Regions from separate parts of the Arthrobacter sp. Y3223065 genome, predicted to be linked through region 1. Evidence: riboswitches for the same ligand, from Rfam matches in the RefSeq annotation. Region 1 holds a riboswitch; the other holds the start of a gene.
The links. Region 1 has a riboswitch for S-adenosylmethionine ahead of AC5RUK_RS10520 (acyl-CoA dehydrogenase family protein). Riboswitches for the same ligand answer to the same signal wherever they lie in the genome.
Positions count from the first base shown of each region.

Region 2: it holds a riboswitch for S-adenosylmethionine, as region 1 does, so the genes downstream of both, AC5RUK_RS04960 (flavin reductase family protein) here and AC5RUK_RS10520 (acyl-CoA dehydrogenase family protein) in region 1, are expected to answer to the same signal.

Region 1 is NZ_JBNHGC010000003.1:415,104-424,503, reverse strand. It holds gene acs (acetate--CoA ligase) at 1-901, opposite strand, end outside; gene AC5RUK_RS10550 (ABC transporter permease) at 892-1,812, opposite strand; gene AC5RUK_RS10545 (aliphatic sulfonate ABC transporter substrate-binding protein) at 1,812-2,855, opposite strand; gene AC5RUK_RS10540 (ABC transporter ATP-binding protein) at 2,962-3,801, opposite strand; gene AC5RUK_RS10535 (helix-turn-helix domain-containing protein) at 4,169-4,711, opposite strand; gene AC5RUK_RS10530 (alpha/beta hydrolase) at 4,832-6,166, shown strand; gene AC5RUK_RS10525 (CoA-binding protein) at 6,300-6,716, shown strand; SAM riboswitch class IV at 6,868-6,982, shown strand; gene AC5RUK_RS10520 (acyl-CoA dehydrogenase family protein) at 7,057-8,295, shown strand; gene AC5RUK_RS10515 (acyl-CoA dehydrogenase family protein) at 8,442-9,400, shown strand, end outside.
Region 2 is NZ_JBNHGC010000002.1:17,476-26,875, forward strand. It holds gene AC5RUK_RS04950 (extracellular solute-binding protein) at 1-709, opposite strand, end outside; gene AC5RUK_RS04955 (aldo/keto reductase) at 1,009-2,070, shown strand; gene AC5RUK_RS04960 (flavin reductase family protein) at 2,104-2,610, opposite strand; SAM riboswitch class IV at 2,663-2,777, opposite strand; gene AC5RUK_RS04965 (prephenate dehydratase) at 2,881-3,750, opposite strand; gene AC5RUK_RS04970 (hypothetical protein) at 3,837-4,049, opposite strand; gene AC5RUK_RS04975 (amino acid ABC transporter ATP-binding protein) at 4,203-5,009, opposite strand; gene AC5RUK_RS04980 (amino acid ABC transporter permease) at 4,996-5,655, opposite strand; gene AC5RUK_RS04985 (amino acid ABC transporter substrate-binding protein) at 5,700-6,518, opposite strand; gene AC5RUK_RS04990 (diacylglycerol/lipid kinase family protein) at 6,683-7,609, opposite strand; gene AC5RUK_RS04995 (penicillin-binding transpeptidase domain-containing protein) at 7,783-9,400, shown strand, end outside.

The DNA of each region.
Region 1 (9,400 bases):
TGAATGAGGCCTGCGTCAGGTAGCCGCCGGTGGTGTGGACCAGGCCCTTGGGCTGACCGGTGGTGCCCGAGGTGTACATGATGAACAGCGGCGCCTCGGCTTCGAACGCCTCGGCCTCGTGGACGCGCGGCTGGGTCTCGACGACGTCGTGCCACCACACGTCGCGGCCTTCCACCCAGTTGATGTCCGTGTGGCCGGTGCGATTGATCACCAGCACGTGCTCGATCGCGTTCTCGCCGGAGACGGCCGCGTCCGCGTTGGCTTTGACCGGGACGGCGGTGCCGCGGCGGTACTGGCCGTCGGTCGTGACCAGCAGCTTGGCACGGGTGTCCTCCACCCGGAACTTCAGGGCCTCTGCGGAGAAGCCGCCGAAGACCAGCGAATGCACCGCCCCGATCCGCGCGCAGGCCAGCGTGATGGCCACGGTCTCCACCAGTACCGGCAGGTAGATGACCACCCGGTCGCCCTTGCCGACGCCCAGCGCCAGCAGCGCATTGGCGGCCTGCGAGACCAGCTCCTGCAGCTCGCGGTAGGTCACGGTGCGGCGGTCGCCGGGCTCGCCTTCGAAGTGCAGTGCCACCTTGTCGCCCCGGCCGGCGGCAACGTGCCGGTCGGCGCAGTTGACCGCGGCGTTCAGCCTGCCGCCGTCGAACCAGCGCAGCTCCGGTCCCCGCCGCGCCGCGGTGTCCACCGGGGTGGCGGAGTGCGCGGTGTGCCACGGCTCGGCCCACTCAAGCCGGGCCGCCGCGCGTTCCCAGAAGGCAATCCGCTCGGCCTCGGTCTGCGGCTCCGGCCAGTCGGTCACCTGGTCGCGGTACGGCGCCAGGCCCTCTTCGTGTACGACGGCGGTGCTTCCGGCGGTGCGGCGACCGCCGGCGGTTTCGGCTACTTCTATGCCCATCTCTTGACTGCCCATTTCTCCGCAACTCCCAGGAGCGCGTCGGTGATCTTGCCGATGATGGCCAACAGGACGATGGCCAGCAGCAGCCGGTCGGTGCGGCCGTTGTTCTGCGAATCCGTCAACAGGAAGCCCAGGCCCATGGATGAGGCGATCAGTTCCGCCGCCACCAGGAACAGCCACGCCTGCGCCAGGGCCAGCCGCAGTCCGGAGAACACGGCGGGCACCACGGCCGGCAGTTGCACGGTGGTCAGCAGCTTCACGCCCTTCAGCCCGAAGGCGCGGCCGGCCTCCACCAGGTTCTTGTCCACGTGGCGCAGCGCCAGCGAGACCGTCGTGAACACCGGGAAGAACGCGCCGATCAGGATCAGCGTGACCTTGGAGTCCTCGCCGATCTTCATCCACAGGATCAGCAGCGGCACCCACGCCAGCGACGGCACCGCACGCAGCGCCCCGATGGTGGGGGAGAGCAGCACATCGGCCACCTTGGACAGCCCGATCAACGCGCCGAAGACCAGGCCGAGGGCGGCGCCGAAGGCGAAGCCGAGCAGCACGCGCTGGGTGGAGATGGCCACGTGCTGGGCCAGTTCGCCGCGCTGGATCAGGTCGACCGCGGCGTCGATGACCGCACCCGGTGCCGGCAGCTGGACCGAGCTGAACAGGCCGGCGGAGGTGCTCCACTGCCAGGCTGCGAGCAGGGCGGCGGGCAGCAGCAGGCCAAGGAGCAGGCGGGCCCAGCCGTTGCCGAGCACCCCGGTCGGGGACCATCCGTTGGCCGGGGACTCCGGTGAGGGGCCGTCCTGATCCGGCCTGGGCGCGCCCGCGGTCTTGAGGACGCCGGCGGCCGCGAGGCCTTCCTGGCTGGCCGGGTAAACGCTGTTGCCGGATGCGCCGGGGTTGCCGATGTGCGTCATCAGGATTCCTTGATGGCCGACGGGTCGGCCTTCTTCACCAGCGAGTCGTCGAGCAGGGTGGCGAGGGCTTCGTCGATGTCGGCCTGGCTCTTCACGTCGCCGGTCTCGACGAACGCCGGGCCGACCTTCTCCAGCACGGCGCGCTGCTTCTCGCCCGGGGCAGCCTCCACGTCCAGGTTGCTGCGCTCGGCGATCACCTTGGTGGCGACCTCGAGGTCCAGGCCGGCAACATCGGCCAGGATCTGCGCGGTTTCCTCGGGGTTCTCGGCGGCCCAGGCGCGGGCCTTCTCGTAGGCGTTCACCACGGCCTGCGCCAGCTCCGGTTCCTCCTCGAGGAAGGACTCCGTGGCGTTCAGGAAACCGTACGTATTGAAGTCCAGGTTCCGGTAGAACAGTTCGGCGCCGTCCTGCTCGGCTCCGGCCATGATCGGATCCAGGCCCGACCAGGCGTCCACGGAGCCCTGCTGCAGGGCGGTCAGGCCGTCGGCGTGCTGCAGGTTCTGCACGGTCACGTCCTCGGCGGAGAGGCCGGCTTCTTCCAGGGACTGCAGCAGGAAGAAGTAGGGGTCGGTGCCCTTGGTGGCGGCCACCGACTTGCCCTTGAGATCCTGGACGGACTCGATGCCGGAGTCGGGCAGCGCCACGAGGGCCGACCATTCCGGCTGCGAGTAGAGGCTGATGGTCTTGATCGGCGAGCCGTTGGCGCGGGCCAGCAGCGCCGCGGAACCGGCGGTGGATCCGACGTCGACCGCTCCAGAGCGCAGCGCCTCGTTGGCCTTGTTGGAACCGGCCGACTGCAGCCAGTTCACCTCGACCCCGTCGTCGGCCAGGGTGGCCTCCAGCCAGCCCTTTTCCTTGATGATCAGGCTCAGCGGGTTGTAGGTGGCGAAGTCGATGTTGAGCACGCCATCGCCGGTGCCCTGGGCGGCGGTGGCTTCGGAATCCTCACCGGCAACGCAGCCGGTCAGGGCCAGCGAGGCGGTGGCGGCAACGGCGGCTGCGCCCAGGAGCGGGCGGCGGGAGAAACGGCTGGCAAGAGACATGGTGGTTCCTTTGAACGGTGTGCGGAACAGGAGAAATTCCGCGACGGATGATGTTGGGCGCGTACGGCCCGGGAATTGCTTGGCTTAATGAGGGGTGACGGCGGCCCTAATGGCCGTCGACGCCGAGGCTTTCGAGCAGCGAGCGGCGCATTCGGGCCAGCTCGACCGATCCGCGGTCCCGCGGACGGGCGCGGGGGACATCGACGGTGCGCACGATCGTGGCGCCGTCGTCCTCGCGGCCTTCTTCCTTGCCGAGCACGATGATCCTGTCCGCCAGTTGCAGGGCTTCGTCCACGTCGTGGGTCACCAGCAGCACGGTGGTGGGTTCAGCCGCGTGGATATCGAGCAGCAAATCCTGCATCTTGATCCGGGTCAGCGCGTCCAGAGCGCCGAACGGTTCGTCCAGCAGCAGCACGCCCGGGTTGCGGGCCAGCGCCCGGGCCAGGGAGGCCCGCTGGGCCATGCCGCCGGAGACCTCGCGCGGCCGGTGCTTGGCGAAGGTGGCCAGGCCGACCAGTTCCAGCAGCCGGGCGACCTTGGACTTGCCCTGCTTGGCACTGCAGCTCTTGGGCAGGCCGATGGCCACGTTGGCCTGCAGGGTGTGCCACGGCAGCAGCCGCGGTTCCTGGAACGCGACGGCGCAGCGGGAGTCGATGCCCTGGACCGGCGTGCCGTCGATTTCCACGGTGCCGGCGCTGGGCGCGTCGAGACCGGCGGTGGCGCGCAGCAAGGTGGACTTGCCGCAGCCGGACGGGCCCAGGATGGCCAGCACCTCGCCGGGCCGGACATCGAAATTCACGTCGCGCAGCACGGTGTGCGCCTGGGCTCCGGCGCCGAAGGTGCGGTTCAGGCCGCGGAAGGAAACGGCCAGGGCTGAGTCGGAACGGGCTGCGGGTGCAGCGGAAGCGGGAGCCGCGTGGCGGGACGACGACAGTACTGCAGTCATGGGATCACTCCATCGATCCTGGCAGTAGCACCCTACGGATCAAGCCGTGCGGCCCGGCTTCCGCCGGCCGTACCCGTGGCTTGTCACCTCGTTATCACCGGCAGTCTGGGTGGGCTTCCGGTGACCAGGGTTGCTGCGGCGTCGTCGATCCAGGTCTCTCGGCCGCTCGGGATGGTCACCACCAACTAAACGGCACGCGCGGGACTCGCGGCAAACTGCCCGTAATAATGACTCGTAACAAACGCAACGATAATCTGCCGTAACAGACGCGCGATCCGCTCGCCGGGGGAACCAGCAGGGGGAAACAGCCGCGTCCCCGCTATCCATGGACGCCGCTCCGGGCCGGACACCCATTCCGGGAGGGCAGTCAGGCAGGCGGATCCGCCGGGATGAGGACAGTGGAGAATAAGCGGCGGTGCCGCCCCTCTTCCGGGCCGTTCGCCGCCACCTTCTGTGCGGCAGCCCTGATGGCGAAGGTGAATTCCTCGAACTCTTCGTCCGTCATCCAGAGGGCGGTCTGCCGGTAACCGGCCCCGTCGCGCAGGAAATCCGGATTCTCCCGGGCGATGTACTGGTCGAAGGCCTCCAGCAGCCCGGCCGTGAAGGCCATGAAGCCGCGCCGGTGATCCTCGGCGGTCATGGAGGCCAGATCGTCCTCGGCCACTGAACTCTTGGCCACATCCAGCCGGAAGGTGCGTTCGGTGGTGCCGCGTACCGGCCTTTCCTGGGCAACCGCCAGCACGCCGGCCTTGGAGAGCGTGCCGATGTGCCGGTAAAGCGTGGCCGTGGGGATGTCGGGGAGTTCGGCGGAGATCTCCGCCGTGGTCAGCTCGCGGTTGCCCAGCAGCGTCTGCACAATTCGCAGGCGTACCGGGTGCAGGATCAGGTCGGCGCTCGCTGAGGAGGACATGGCTCTACATTCTCACAGTTGACATTGTTTCCACAACTGATAATAATCGTACTGTCCGGCTACCGAAGCCGGGCTCGAACGGCCAAGACACGAGCAATAAACGACCCGAAGGGAGGCGCAGTGGCGGCGATAGTGGTGGAGAACAAGGAGGAGGTTCTGCTGGAGTTGGACCGGTTTGAAAAGGTTGCGGGGCTGCTCGGCGACCAAAGTTTCCCGCTGTCTGCGGTGACCTCAGTCCGGGTGCTCGCGGACGCGTTCGACGGCGTCCGCGGCCTGCGGGCTCCCGGGCTTGCAATCCCGAGACGGACTCGGGTGGGAACGTGGCGCGGCCGAGGCAAGACCCTCGCCGTCGCCCGCCGCGGCACCCCGGCAGTGCAGCTTGACCTGGACGGGCAAAAGTACGCCCGAGTCGTTGTGTCGCTTCCCGATGCGGAGGACGTTGCGGCCCGAATCCGTGCCGCCGCCGGCCTGCCCGCCGGGCAATCGGTCACGGAAGAAGAGGTCCGCTTCCCCTCCGGGACCGTGCAGTTGGCGGGAACCTGGGCCGAGCCGGCAGGAACGGTCCGTGCCGTGGCGCTGATCCTGCCCGGTTCGGGACCGATCGACCGCAATGCCAACCATAAACGGATGCCGTTGGGCATCAGCCGTGACCTGGCAAACGCGCTGGCCAACCACGGGATCGCTTCGCTGCGCTACGACAAGCGCGGCACCGGCGCCTCGGATGGAACCTTCTGGACGGCCGGTTTCCGTCAGAACAGCGACGACGCCGCTGCCGCCCTGCGATGGATGGTCACGCAAAAGACAGGGGACCTGCCGGTGTTCCTGGTCGGCCACAGCGAAGGCAGCTACCACGCAGCGGCCGTGGCGGCAGATCCCGGCACGCGGGTGGACGGTGCGGTGCTGCTTTCGGCCTCGGCACAGACCGGCTTTGAGACAGGCAGGTGGCAGACAGCCCAGATCAGCGACTCGCTGCCCGCATTCCCGCGCTTGCTGCTGAAGCTCTTCCGCCAGGACCTGGTCAAGATCCAGGCGAAGTCGGTGGAAAAACTTCGGACCACCACCGAGGACGTGGTGCGCATGCAGGGCCGTAAAATCAACGCGCTCTGGCATCGCGAGTTCATTGACTTCGACCCCGTTCCGTACCTGGGGCGCTTGCAGCTGCCGGTGCTGGCCATCACGGGTGCCAAGGACGTGCAGGTGGACCCGGCAGACCTGGACATCATCGCGGCCACCGTTCCCGGCCCGGTGACCACGCGGAAGATCGACGACCTGTCGCATCTGCTGCGCCGCGACCCGAAGGCTCCGACCCTCTCCGACTACAAGCGCCAGATCCGCGAGCCTGTGGACGCCGAGCTGCTGGAGCTGGTGGGACGTTGGATCTCCGAGCAGGCCGGCACCGCTTCCGGGGCGTCCGGCGCGGCCGGAACTTCTGCCCCCGGGCAGCTGGCTCGTTAGTCACTGAGTGCACGGAGGGCCCCAGAGCTGCCGGATGGCCTTGGAGCCGCCCGAGATGGGGTTATCTGCCTCTCGGTGAGGCGGCAGTGCGCGGGCGGTTCCGGTGCAGAAGAGTCGCGGGTAGGGTCGAGCCATGGCACACCAGAATGACCCTGAAGTCGTCCGGCGGCTGCTGGAAACCCCTGGCCGCTGGGCCGTCGTCGGCCTATCCACGAACCCGCACCGGGTGGCCATGCGCATCTCCCGGTACCTGATGGACCAACTGGACATGGAAGTCATTCCCGTCAACCTGAAAGGCGACGACGTCCTGGGCCTGACCGGTTACCAAAAGCTCGCGGACATTCCCGGCGAGATCGACGTGGTGGACTGCTTCGTGAACTCGCAGAAGGTCGGACCGGTGGTGGACCAGGCCATCGAAGTCGGTGCCAAAGCGGTGTGGCTCCAGCTGGGCGTGGTCGACGAAGCCGCCGCGGACCGGGCCAAGGCGGCCGGCCTGGACGTAGTCATGGATACCTGCCCGGCAATAGAGGCCCCGCGCTTCGGCCTCTAGCCCGCGGCGTCCGTCCGGCAGCCCTCAACATTCCGCCCGCCGGGCATCGCCGCCGTCACATGATGAGGCGCCCGTAACATTACGCCCCGGGACGTCACGGCCTGTCACGTGCTTCCCGGCGCCGGATCGGACCCGGCATACTCAACTCCGAGATCAAGAGTCCCAACGACAAGCTCTGGCTGGTTGGGCGGCAACCCTCTCCCGTAGCGGGGTGCCCCAGATGAGGATCCGGCCGCGCACAACACCGTGCCCGGCAAGTACGGCCCCCGCCAAGCTGCGTCCCCAACCGTGATGGTTGCTGCGCCGCCGGCAGGCGGGAGCCCCGCCTTGAGGAGCGAACATGACCGCCGTCGTGACAGAAATCAACCCGCAAACCGACCGATCTCCGTGGGCCGGGCAGGCTACCGCCGAAGAACTGGCCCACTGGCAGCAGATAGCCGAAGGCGTTGCCGCCGCACTGGCGCCGGACGTGCTGGAGCGCGACCGCCGCAATGCCGAACCGCACGCCGAGGTGGAGCTGCTGCGCAACTCCGGGCTGCTCAACCTGATCATCCCGGCCGAATGGGGCGGCGAGGGCGGGCACTGGGAAAGCGCGCTGCACGCCGTGCGCATCCTTGCCCGCACCGACGCGTCGATCGCGCAAATTCTCGGCTACCACTACGCGAACCTGGGCGCCGTCGTCTTCTATGGTGATGTGCAGATCCAGGAACGCCTGCTCCGCCGCTCCGCGCTGGGCCGCTGGTCCTGGGGTGACTCCGTGAACCCCGTGGACCCGAATCTGGAACTGATTCCCGACGGCGACGGCTACCGGCTGAATGGCATCAAGCACTTCTCCGCCGGCGCTTCCGTCGGTGACGCCATCCTGGTCAACGCCGTGATCGCGGCCGGACCGGAGCAGGGCAAGTTCCTGGCCCTCGCGCTGGAGCATGACCGGACGGGGATCGGATACCTCGGGGACTGGGATGCGCTCGGCCAGCGCCTCTCGGCCAGTGGTTCGGTGAAGTACGACGGCGTGCAGGTCACCGCCGCGGACATCATCGGCGAGGTAGGGGACGAGCCTTTCTCCACACTCGTCACCCCGTACATCCAGCTGGCCTTCGGCAACCTCTACCTGGGCATCGCGCAGGGGGCGCTGGACCGCGGACGCCGGATCACGCTGGCGCGCAGGAACTCCTGGTTCCTCAGCACGAAGGAGACCTATGCCCAGGATCCGCTGACCCAGCGGGTCTACGGCGAGCTGGCTTCGCGGGTTGCCGCGGTGGAAGCCCTGGCAGATCGGACGAATGCAAGGTTCGACGCGGTCATCGCCGTCGGCGCGCAGCTGACCGCGGAATCCCGGGCGGACATCGCGATCAAGATCGCGCGGCTCAAGGTCGTGTCCACCGAGGTGGGTGTCGACGTGGCGAACCGTATCTTCGAGACTACCGGCTCGTCCTCCGCGAAATCCGAGGTTGGGCTGGACATTTTCTGGCGCAACATCCGCACGCACACGCTGCACGACCCGGTCGACTACAAGAAGGTCGAGGTCGGCGCCAACTACCTGCTCGGCGACGTCCAGCCGATTTCGCTCTACACCTGAGCCGCGCCTAACGCTGCCATTCCGTTACTGCCCGCTTACGGCGGGCCCATCACGATTGCCCGCCGACCGCGGGCCCGATCACGATTGCCCGCCGACCGCAGGCCCCATCACTCCGCCCTCGTGACAGAACCTCCAGGAGAACCAGCATGACTGAAACTATTGACGACATCGCCACGGCCTTCGACGCCGCAGCCGCCAAGTACCGTCCGATCTTCGCGCGCATCGCCGCCGGGGCGTTGAGCCGCGAGCTCACCCGGGAGCTGCCGTATGAACAGATCGGCTGGCTGAAGGAAGCCGGCTTCGGCGCCGCCCGGATTCCGGCCGAGTTCGGAGGCGACGGGCTGGACTGGGAAGAGTTCACCCAACTCCTGATCGAGCTGGGCACCGCAGACAGCAATATTCCGCAGGCGCTGCGATCGCACATTGCCTTGGTGGAGGAGAACCTATACCACCACGGCCGCACCTCGGACCGAAGCGCCTGGCTGCGGCGCTTCGCCTCCGGCGAGCTGGCCGGCAACGCCTGGACCGAACCGGGTGCCGGCGGAACCGCCACCGTGCTGTCCGAGTCCGGCGGCAGGCTGCTGCTGAACGGCCGCAAGTTCTACACCACCGGCACCATCTTCGCCGACTGGATCGATGTCACCGCCAAGCGCCAGGACGGCTCCGATGTCTCGGTGATCATCTCCACCAAGACGCCGGGCGTGGAAACCTTTGACGACTGGGACGGTTTCGGCCAGCGGCTGACCGGCAGCGGCACCACCGTATTTACCGACGCGGTTGTGGATCCGGCTAACGTTTCAGCCTTCGCCGACCGCTTCCCATACCAGACGGCGCTCTACCAGCACATCCTGCTGGTCACCCTGGCCGGCATCGCCCGGGCCGCCATCGCCGACGCCGCGGACAACGTGCGGGACCGCACGCGGGTGTTCGGCCACGGAAACGCCCCGCTGGTCCGGCACGACGCGCAAGTCCTGCAAGTGGTCGGCGAAATCAGCGCCAAATCCTACGCCGCGACGGCGACGACCCTGAGTGTGGCCCGCAGCCTGGACAGGGCTTTCGAGGCTCGGCGCCTGGATGCCGACGCCGAAAAGTCGGCCAACATCGA
Region 2 (9,400 bases), on a different contig from region 1:
CCAGGGTGCGGGCCAGGTAGTAGTGGTTGTTGATTCCCACGTCGCAGGCCCCGGCGTCGATGGCTTCGAGCAGGAGGACGTCGTTGCTCATGATCTCCACGTCGTTGGCCACCCAACCCTGGACGATTTCCAGGGCCTTGGCCCGCCCGTGAAGATCGATGAGGCTGGCGACCAGGGACTGGGTGTAGGACGAGGTCGCATCGCGCATGCAGAGCCGGCCCTTCCACTGTGGATCGGCCAAGCCCGCGTAGCTGTCCTGCGCGTCAAATTCCGAGGGATCGACATTTTCCGGGTTGTAGGTGATGGTTCTGGCTCTCATGGCCAGTCCGAACCACTGCCCCTCGGGGTCGCGCAGGTCCTTCGGGACCGCCTCCTCCAGCTTTTCCGAGCGGATCGGCGCCAGCACGTCCTGACGCGCTGCATTCCAGAGGTTTCCGGCGTCCACGGTCATGAACACGTCAGCCGGGGTATCGCTTCCCTCAGCCTTAACCCGCTCAAGCAGCTCCGCGTCGTCACCGGTGATGAACTCAACGGAGATTCCGGTTTCATCGGTGAACTGGGCGAAAGCCCCCTCCAGGTCATAGTGCCGCGCGGAATAGATCTGCAGATCGGCGGGCGCTTTACCTATTCCCAATACGCCGCAGCCGGAGATGGCCAACATGGGCACGGCGAAGGCGACGCAGCCAGCAAGAAGCTTGGGTCGGTGCATAAAAGGTACTCCTGGAGGAAGCGGCGAGGCCGCGTGTAAAAAGGTGAGGCTAACCTAACCCGAAGGAGCACATTAAACAATTTGGAACGAAACGATCAGGTCATCGGCACCGCGCATCCCTCGTAGGAGACAGCCTCGCAAGGCGGTTCGGGGTGGGTACGGCGCATTGGTAGGCGCCGTTGCTTCGTCCAGATCGGAATGCTCCTGGGGCACGGGCAACGTGTGGCGGCACCCTCCCGCTGCTTCCGGGGCACCGCCGTCGTACGCTGGGAACCTGCCCAGCGAAGGGGGAACTACCAATGGACGACGCCGGATCCCGGCTCATTTTCGGGTGCATGGGTTTGGGCGGCGGCTGGGGGAGCGGGCCGCTGGAAGCGGCTGACGTTGCGGCCGCGCACGCGGCCGTCGCTGCGGCACTGGAGGCAGGGATCACGACGTTCGACCACGCCGACATCTACGCCCACGGCAAGGCCGAGGCTGCGTTCGGGCGGGTGCTGGCGGAACGTCCCGAGCTGCGCGATTCGATCAGGTTGCAGGGCAAATACGGTATCCGGCTGCCGATACCCGGCCTGGTCGGGCAATACGACTCCTCGCGCGAAGCCATCCTGGCCCGCACCGACGAAAGCCTGCGCCGGCTGCACACCGATCACCTGGACACGCTGCTGATCCACCGGCCGGATCCGCTGGCGCCGGCCGAAGAGATCGCCGCGGCGTTCAACGAGCTCCGGATGGCCGGGAAGGTCCGCCGTCTTGGTGTCTCGAACATGTCCGGCGACCAGATGCGCTGGCTGCAGTCGGCGCTGGATGAGCCGCTGGCGGTAAACCAGCTGGAAATGAGCCTGTACCGACGCGACTGGCTGGAGTCCGGCGTGCTGGTGAACCACCCGGACGGGACGGGCACCAACTTCCCGCACGGCACCTTGGAATACTGCGCCGCCAACGGGGTGGAACTGCAGGCCTGGGGCGCGCTGGCCCAGGGCCGCTACAGCGGGCGTGCGGCAGGCCTGGCCGGGGCGGCGGCCGGCGCGGGAACGCCCGCCGACGGGATCGCGCAGAATCACGTCCGGGCGGCAGAGGGGGCTGCGACAACGGATGCTTCCTCACGGGCGGACGCCTCACTCCCGGCGGATCATTCGGCCACTGCCCTGGTCACGGAACTTGCCCGGGACAAGGGCTGCCCGCCGGAAGCCGTGGTGCTGGGCTGGCTGCTGCGGCATCCCTCAGGCATCCGGCCGGTCGTCGGTACCAGCAGCCCGGACCGGATCCGGGCCTGTGCCCAGGCGGAGGCGGTCGGAACGGCGATGACCCGCCAGGAGTGGTACTCCCTGTGGGTGGCTGCCCGAGGCAGGCCTCTGCCCTAGCTGGCCGCTGCCGCCGTCGCGGTAACGTTCGTCCTAGACGAAGGCCGGCTGTTCCAGCCGGCGGAACCCGGAATCGTGGAAGACCAGGGGCTCGTGGGTGCCGTCGTGCGTGGACAGGCCGTGCACCTGCAGCAGCACGACGTGGTGGTCCCCGGCCGGGACCTCCTGGTGCACCGAGCAGTCCAGCCACAGCGCCGCGTCGTGCAGGAACAGCGCGCCGTCGTCTGTGCCGTGCAGGCCGAGGCCGGCAAAGCGGTCACCGTTCTTGGACGCGATCTGGCGGCAGACGCCGTCGTGCCCGGTGCCGAGCACCGAGACGCCGATCCGGTCGGCCCGGCGGACCACCGGCCAGGTCCGGGAGGTGTTTTGCACGGCGAACATCACCAGCGGCGGCTCGAGGGAGACGCCGACGGTGAACGAGGAGGCGACGATGCCCTGGGGCTCGCCGTCGACGATCGCGCATAGCGCCGCGATTCCTGAGGGGAAGCGGCCGAAGGCGGAGCGCAACGTGTTTGGTGTCAGGTCATTGTGTAGCGACATGGCGTCCTTGGGGCTTGGGCGCATCCGCTGCTGCCGAGCTGCTGCGGGAGGATACGCGTACTTGCCTGCCGACATACCCGGCGGGCCGAATCATCACCTGGAGCACCCCGCTACGGTAGAGGGTTGCCGGCCAACCAGCCAGGGCTGTGTAGTTGGCGCTCTTGATTCGTCTCCACGCTAAGAGCGGGGAAGGGCCTGGGTCAAACGCCGGTAACAGTTCGTCAAATGCCGCGGTTTACTCGAGGCTGCCCGACGGCTGTTGCCCCACTGCTACCGGGCGACGCCGTCCGGGCGCACGGTCTGTTGGCGGAACGGATGCGCCGGATAGACGCCCAGAAGGCGGATCTCCGTGGTGAAGAAGTCCAGTTCCTCGAAGGCGTGGACCATGGCCTGGTCGTCCGGGTGGCCTTCGACGTCCACCATGAACATGGTGGCGGCAAACTCGCCGCCCACCATGTAGCTCTCCAGCCGGGTCATGTTGATGCCGTTGGTGGCGAATCCGCCCAGCGCCTTGTACAGCGCCGACGGCACGTTCCGCACCCGGAAGACGAAGCTGGTCACGGCCGGACCGGGCAGCTCCTCGCGGGACGGGACCGGCCGGCGGTCGGCCAGCACCACGAACCGGGTGGTGTTCGTCGGATCGTCTTCGACCTTTTCCGCGAACACTTCCAGGCCGTAGAGCTCGGCGGCCATCGGCGGCGCCAGCGAGACCTTGGTCGGGTCGTTCCACTCCGCGACCTCGCGTGCGGAGCCGGCGGTGTCGCCGGCGATCACCGGAATCAGGCCGAGCCGGCGGATGAGTTTACGGCACTGGCCCAGCGCGTGGATGTGGCTGTGCACTTCGCGGGCCTGCTCCACCGTGGCCCCGCGTATGCCCAGCAGGCTGAAGCGGATGGGCAGGAAAAACTCTTCGACGATCTGCAGGGTGGTCTTGGGCAACAGCGCGTGGATGTCCGCCACCCGGCCGGCGATCGAATTGTCGATGGGAATCATGGCCAGTTCCGCCTCGCCGCCCGTGACGGCGGCGAAGGCGTCCTCGAAGCTGGCACAGGGCACCGCTTCCCAACCGGGGCGCACTTCCAGGCAGGCCATATGGGAGTTCGAGCCGGGTTCACCTTGGTACGCAATTGCTGGAGCCATGGGCGAAATTATCCCACCGGGGCCGGCCGTTGCTTCATTTCGGAGGTCCTGCCGGCGTCACAAAACAAGGCCGGCCCGCCAGCGGCTTAGTACAGATGGGATTCCTGGGTGATGCCGTAGGGCACGTCGTCGCTCAACTCCACGGTGAACTGTCCGGGGCCGGTGCGCGTGACCAAGATGCCGCAGTCGCCGTCGAGGGCCGCGATCTCTTGCAACTCTTCGACCGCGGCATTGAGAAGATCGTGCGCCTCGGAAGCCGTCTGTGCCGTCAAGGACTTGGTAGCCAAGGAAGTGGCCATGGTTCTGCCTTTCGTGGCCGGAGGTTTCCGCAGAGGAGAAAACGCGGGTTGGAAGCTTCCGGCCGGAACGAGCCTGCCATGCGGAACGGTGCATGGAAGTTTACATTCTGCCATCCCAATGGACATCAGATGAATTTTGGATGGGGCGTGGCGTTAGAACGGGTTCAGCAGCCGGTGGACGAACTGCCGGGTGCGCTCTTCCTTCGGTTCGCGCAGCACCTGTTCGGGGTGCCCGCGTTCCACCACCACGCCGCCGTCCATGAACACCACTTCGCTGGCCACCTCACGGGCGAAGGCCAGCTCGTGGGTCACCAGGGCCATGGTCCAGCCTTCGTCGGCCAGTTCCTTGATGACGTGCAGCACATCGCCCACCAGCTCGGGATCCAGCGCCGACGTGGGTTCGTCGAACAACAGCAGCGAGGGTTTGAGCGCCAGGGCCCGGACAATGCCGACCCGCTGCTGCTGCCCGCCGGAGAGCTGATGCGGGTACTGGTCTTCCTTGCCGGACAGCCCGACGCGGTCCAGCAACGACCTGGCCTCGCGCACGGCTTCGGCCTTGGGCCGCTTCTGGACCTGGACCGGGCCCTCGATGATGTTCTGCAGCACGGTCATGTGCGGAAACAGGTTGTAGTGCTGGAACACCATGGCGCTGCGGTCACGCAGGGCGGCAATCTGTTTCCGGTTCACCGGCGAACCGAAGTCCACGGCTGGGCCGCCGGAAAAGGCGACCCTGCCGCCGTCGGGGGTTTCCAAGCCGTTCAGGCACCGCAGCACGGTGGTTTTGCCCGATCCGGAGGGTCCGATCAGGGCCAGCACCCCGCCCGTCTGGACGGACAGGTCGATGGACTTGAGCACCTGGTTGCTGCCGAAGGACTTGCGCAGCCCCTCCACGGAGAGCACGGGCCCGGCTGCGGCGCCGGGCTGCGGCGCGGGGGCGGCAGGGACGTCAGTGGGCGACATAGCGTTCCAACCTCTTCTCCAGTCGGGACTGCCCGGCTGACAGGACCAGGCAGAACACCCAGTAGACAACCGCGGCCTCTATGTAGAGCAGCATGAACTCCTGGCTGAACGCCGCAATCTCCTGCGCCGCACGGAACGCCTCGGTCACCAGGATCAGCGAGGCGAGGGACGTGTCCTTGACCAGCGAGATGAAGGTATTGGACAGCGGCGGTACCGACACGCGCGCAGCCTGCGGCAGGATGATCCTGCGCAGGGTGGTGGTGCCGGCCATGCCGATGGTGTGGCCGGCTTCCCACTGACCCTTGGGAACGGACAGGATCGCGGCGCGGATGATTTCGGCCGCATAACCGCCCACGTTCAGGGAGAACGCGATGATCGCGCTCGGCCACGGGTCGAGCACCACGCCGATCGACGGGAGGCCGTAGAAGATCACAAACAGCTGGACCAGCAGCGGGGTGCCGCGGATCACCGACACGTAGGCGCGGGCAATGCCGGACAGGAGCCGGTTGCGGCTCAACCGCATGAGGGCAACGACAAGCGCCAGCGCCAGGCCGATGGCGAAACTGGCCAGAGTGAGGGGGATGGTGCCGGTCAGCCCGCCCTGGACGATAGGCCAGAGCGAATTGCCGACGAGCTCCCAGTCGATGTCCATACGGTTACGTTAGCGTCTCCCTTTAGACCCAGACCCCTCTACTTGGTGACGTCCGCGCCGAAGTACTTCTCGGAGATCTCCGCCAGCGTGCCGTCGGCGCGCAGCTCCTCCAGCGCCGTGTTAAAGGCCTCCACCAGGTCGTCGCTGCCCTTCTGGAAGGCGAAGGCGCTCTGCGTCTCCTCGTCCGTTTCGGCGGCTACCTTGATGTTCTGGTTGTTGTTGGTGGCCTGGTAATCCAGGTAGGTCAGCTTGTCGTTGACGGTGGCGTCCACGCGGCCCTGCTCCAGCAGCGAAACCGCCTGCGCCCAGCCCTCCACGGCCTCAACTTTGGCGCCGGCGGACTTGGCCAGTTTGTAGAAGTTGCTGGTCAGCGACTGGGCGGAGGTTTTGCCCTCCAGATCCGCCAGCGAGGAAATGTCGTTGTTGTCCGACTTCACGACGACGACGCCGGTGCTGACCGTGTACGGATCCGAGAAGTCGTAGGTGGCCAGGCGGTCTTCGTTGATCGAAACCTGGTTGGCGATCACGTCGAAACGCCCCGCCTCCAGCCCTGCGAAGATGGCGTCCCACTGGGTCTCTTCAAACTGGACGTCGACGCCGAGCTTTTCCGCCACCGCGGTGACGATCTCGACGTCGTAACCGGTCAGGTCGCCGGTGCCGTTCTCGTGGAAGCTGAACGGACGGTAGGTCCCCTCGGTCCCCACGGTGATCACGCCTGCGTCCTGGATCTCCTGCAGCGTGGTCGCGGCGGCAGAGGTCGCCGGCTCCGACTCCGACGGCGAGGACGTGCTGCAGCCGGCCAGCACCAAAGCGGCTGCTGCGGCGGCACCGAGGACGGACAAACGACGACGAATCATGGTGGAAAACCCCTTGTGGTGTGGGACGAAAAGCCAACCGGCGGGTGACCGGCAAACGCTGAACGCTAGCACGTACAACAACGGGCACCTCAAGATATGTTCCGAACTGTGTCGGCAATGTGAGCAGCCGCACCCCCGAAGCGTGCACCGGCGTCGTTATGCTTCTATTCCGCAGCCACCCGCACCACGAGTGCGCCGGGATCGACGCGCATCATCAAACGGGAACCCATGCCGATATGGTCGCCGTCCAGCTGCATCTCCTGGGGCCTGCCGGCGTGGATCTCCACGTGCTTGCACTGATAGTAGTCAACCGAGGGATCCACGCTCCGGCCGCGTTTGGCGAGCCCGGCCAGCACGCCGAGCCAGCCCAGCCGGCCGCGCGGGGAGATGGTCATGATGTCCAGCAGGCCGTCGTCGAGCTGCGCGCCGGGGAACATCTCGAATCCGCCCTGGATCTTGCCGCAGTTGCCGCCCATCACGCTGCGCATTCGCAAGGTCATGGGCTTCCCGCCGTCTATGGTGAGCGTGGCACGGACCGGCTTGCCCGGAAGGTTGCGCAGGCCGGCTTCCACGTACGCCAGCCACCCAATACGGTCCTTGAGGCCGTCGTCGGTGCCGCCGATGACGGCAGCGTCAAAGCCGAGACCGGCCATGACCAGGAACACGGAATCGCCGCCCGATTTGTCCACGGTGGCCCGGACGACGTCGATCCGCCGGTCCCGGCCGGCCAGGGCGATGCCGGCAGCGGTCTCCGGGTCGTCAACAGGCAGGTCCAGGTTGCGGGCCAGCAGGTTGCCGGTGCCCAAAGGGATCACGCCCAGCGGCATGTCCGTTGCCGCCAGGCGGCCGGCCACCCGGCGCACCGTCCCGTCGCCACCGGCGGCGATCACCAGGTCGACCCCTGCTTCCATCGCCTGGTGTGCCTGGCCGGCGCCCGGATCCTCGAGCGTGGTCTCGAGCCAGAGCGGCGGCTGCCAGCCGGTTTCGGCGCACAGGCCCTCGACCAGCGCCACCAGGTCAAAGTTGAACTTTTTGGACGGGTTCCAGATCACCGCGGCACGGCGGGAACCTGGGGGAGCGGATGCGGTCATGGTGTCCTTACTGTCCTGTTTGCCGGCTCCAGGGCCGACGTCCCGACGAACCCATTCAAGCACCATCCGGCCCGCGCCGCCCGGCTCGACATCGCTGCTGGCCGCTTATAGGTTCTAACAGGACACCCTCGGATCCGGGAGAAGAATTGCTTCGGCGCGCACTTGCACTCATCATGGCCCTGCTGCTGACGGTAGCGGTGGCTGCCTGCGCTCCGGAGCGGGAGTCGCCGGATCCGACCGCCCAGGCGCTGGCGGAAGCGCTGGCGGCCAACGACGTGTCGAAGGTACCCTTCGCCGATGCCACCGGCGCCCAGGTGCAGGAACAACTGGCCGGGCTGACCGAGGGCATGGGCCCGTGGGAGCCCGACGTCACCGTGACCGGCGTCGAAGAGGTCGAATCCAACCTCTTCCGGGCCACCCTTTCCTATGACTGGCCGGTGCCGGATGCGGAGCAGGGCTGGAGCTACACCACGAGGGCGGACCTGCACTACGCCGAGGACGCCTGGCAGGTCCGGTGGACGCCCCAAATCCTGGAGCCCTCGCTTGCCGAGGGCGAGCGGCTGGTGCTGTCTACCGAGGAGCCGCAGCGCGGCCAGATCCTCGACGCCGAGGGGAAGGCGATCGTCAAGAACCGTCCGGTCAAAATCGTCGGCATCGACAAGACAGGCCTGGACAAATCGGCCGTCGAGGACTCCGCGCGGGAGCTGGCCAAGCTGGTGGACATCGACGCCGCCGGTTACGTGGAAAAGGTTGCCGCCTACGGGCCGAAGGCTTTCGTGGATGCCATCACGCTGCGCGAGGACGCCTTCGACGACCTGGACCAGAAGAAGCTGAAGGACATCGACGGTTTCCTGTCGGTGGATGACCAGATCCCGTTGGCGCCCAGCCGCACGTTCGCCGCGCCGGTGTTGGGATCGGTGCGGGAGGCCACGGCTGAGGACATCGAGAAGTCCAAAGGCACGGTGGTGGCGGGCGAGACCGTCGGCTCGTCCGGCTTGCAGGCAGCCTTCAACACCGAGCTCTCCGGCACGCCGGGGGTCACGGTCTCCGCGGTCGGGCAGCCTGCCGAAGAAGGCGGCGAAGCTCCGTCCCGCCAGCTGTTCCGCCAAGATCCGGTTGGCGGCGAGGACGTGAAAACCACGCTGGTGCCGGACCTGCAGTCGGCGGCCGAAGACATCCTGGCCGACATCGACTCGCCGAGTTCGATCGTCGCGCTGCGGCCGTCGACCGGTGCCGTCCTGGCGGCCGCGAACGGACCGGACAGCGAAGGCTACAACACGGCGTTCCTGGGCCAGTATGCCCCGGGTTCCGCCTTTAAGATCGCCACCGCACTGGGCCTGCTGCGCAACGGCATGACACCCGACTCCGCCGTCACCTGTGATCCGGAACTCGTGGTGGACGGCCGCAGCTTCGAGAACGCGGACAGCTATCCCGCGGCGTTCACCGGCGAGATCACCTTGACCGAGGCCATCGCCCACTCCTGCAACACGGCGTTCATCGCCGAGCACCAAGAACTCTCCCAGGACCAGCTGGCGGACGCCGCCGGCGCCCTGGGCATAGGCATGAAGGCAAACCCCGGCATCGAGGCCTTCATGGGCCACGTGCCGCGCGAGGATACCAAGGGGACCGCGCACGCGGCCTCGCTGATCGGCCAGTCACGGGTGCAGACGTCCCCGCTGGCGCTGGCCACGTTAATGGCCGCCGTGGTGGAAGGCGGATCGGTCGTGCCCACGCTGGTGGACGGGCACGACCCCAAGGCCGAGCTCCCGGAGGCACCGGAGCTGACCGCCG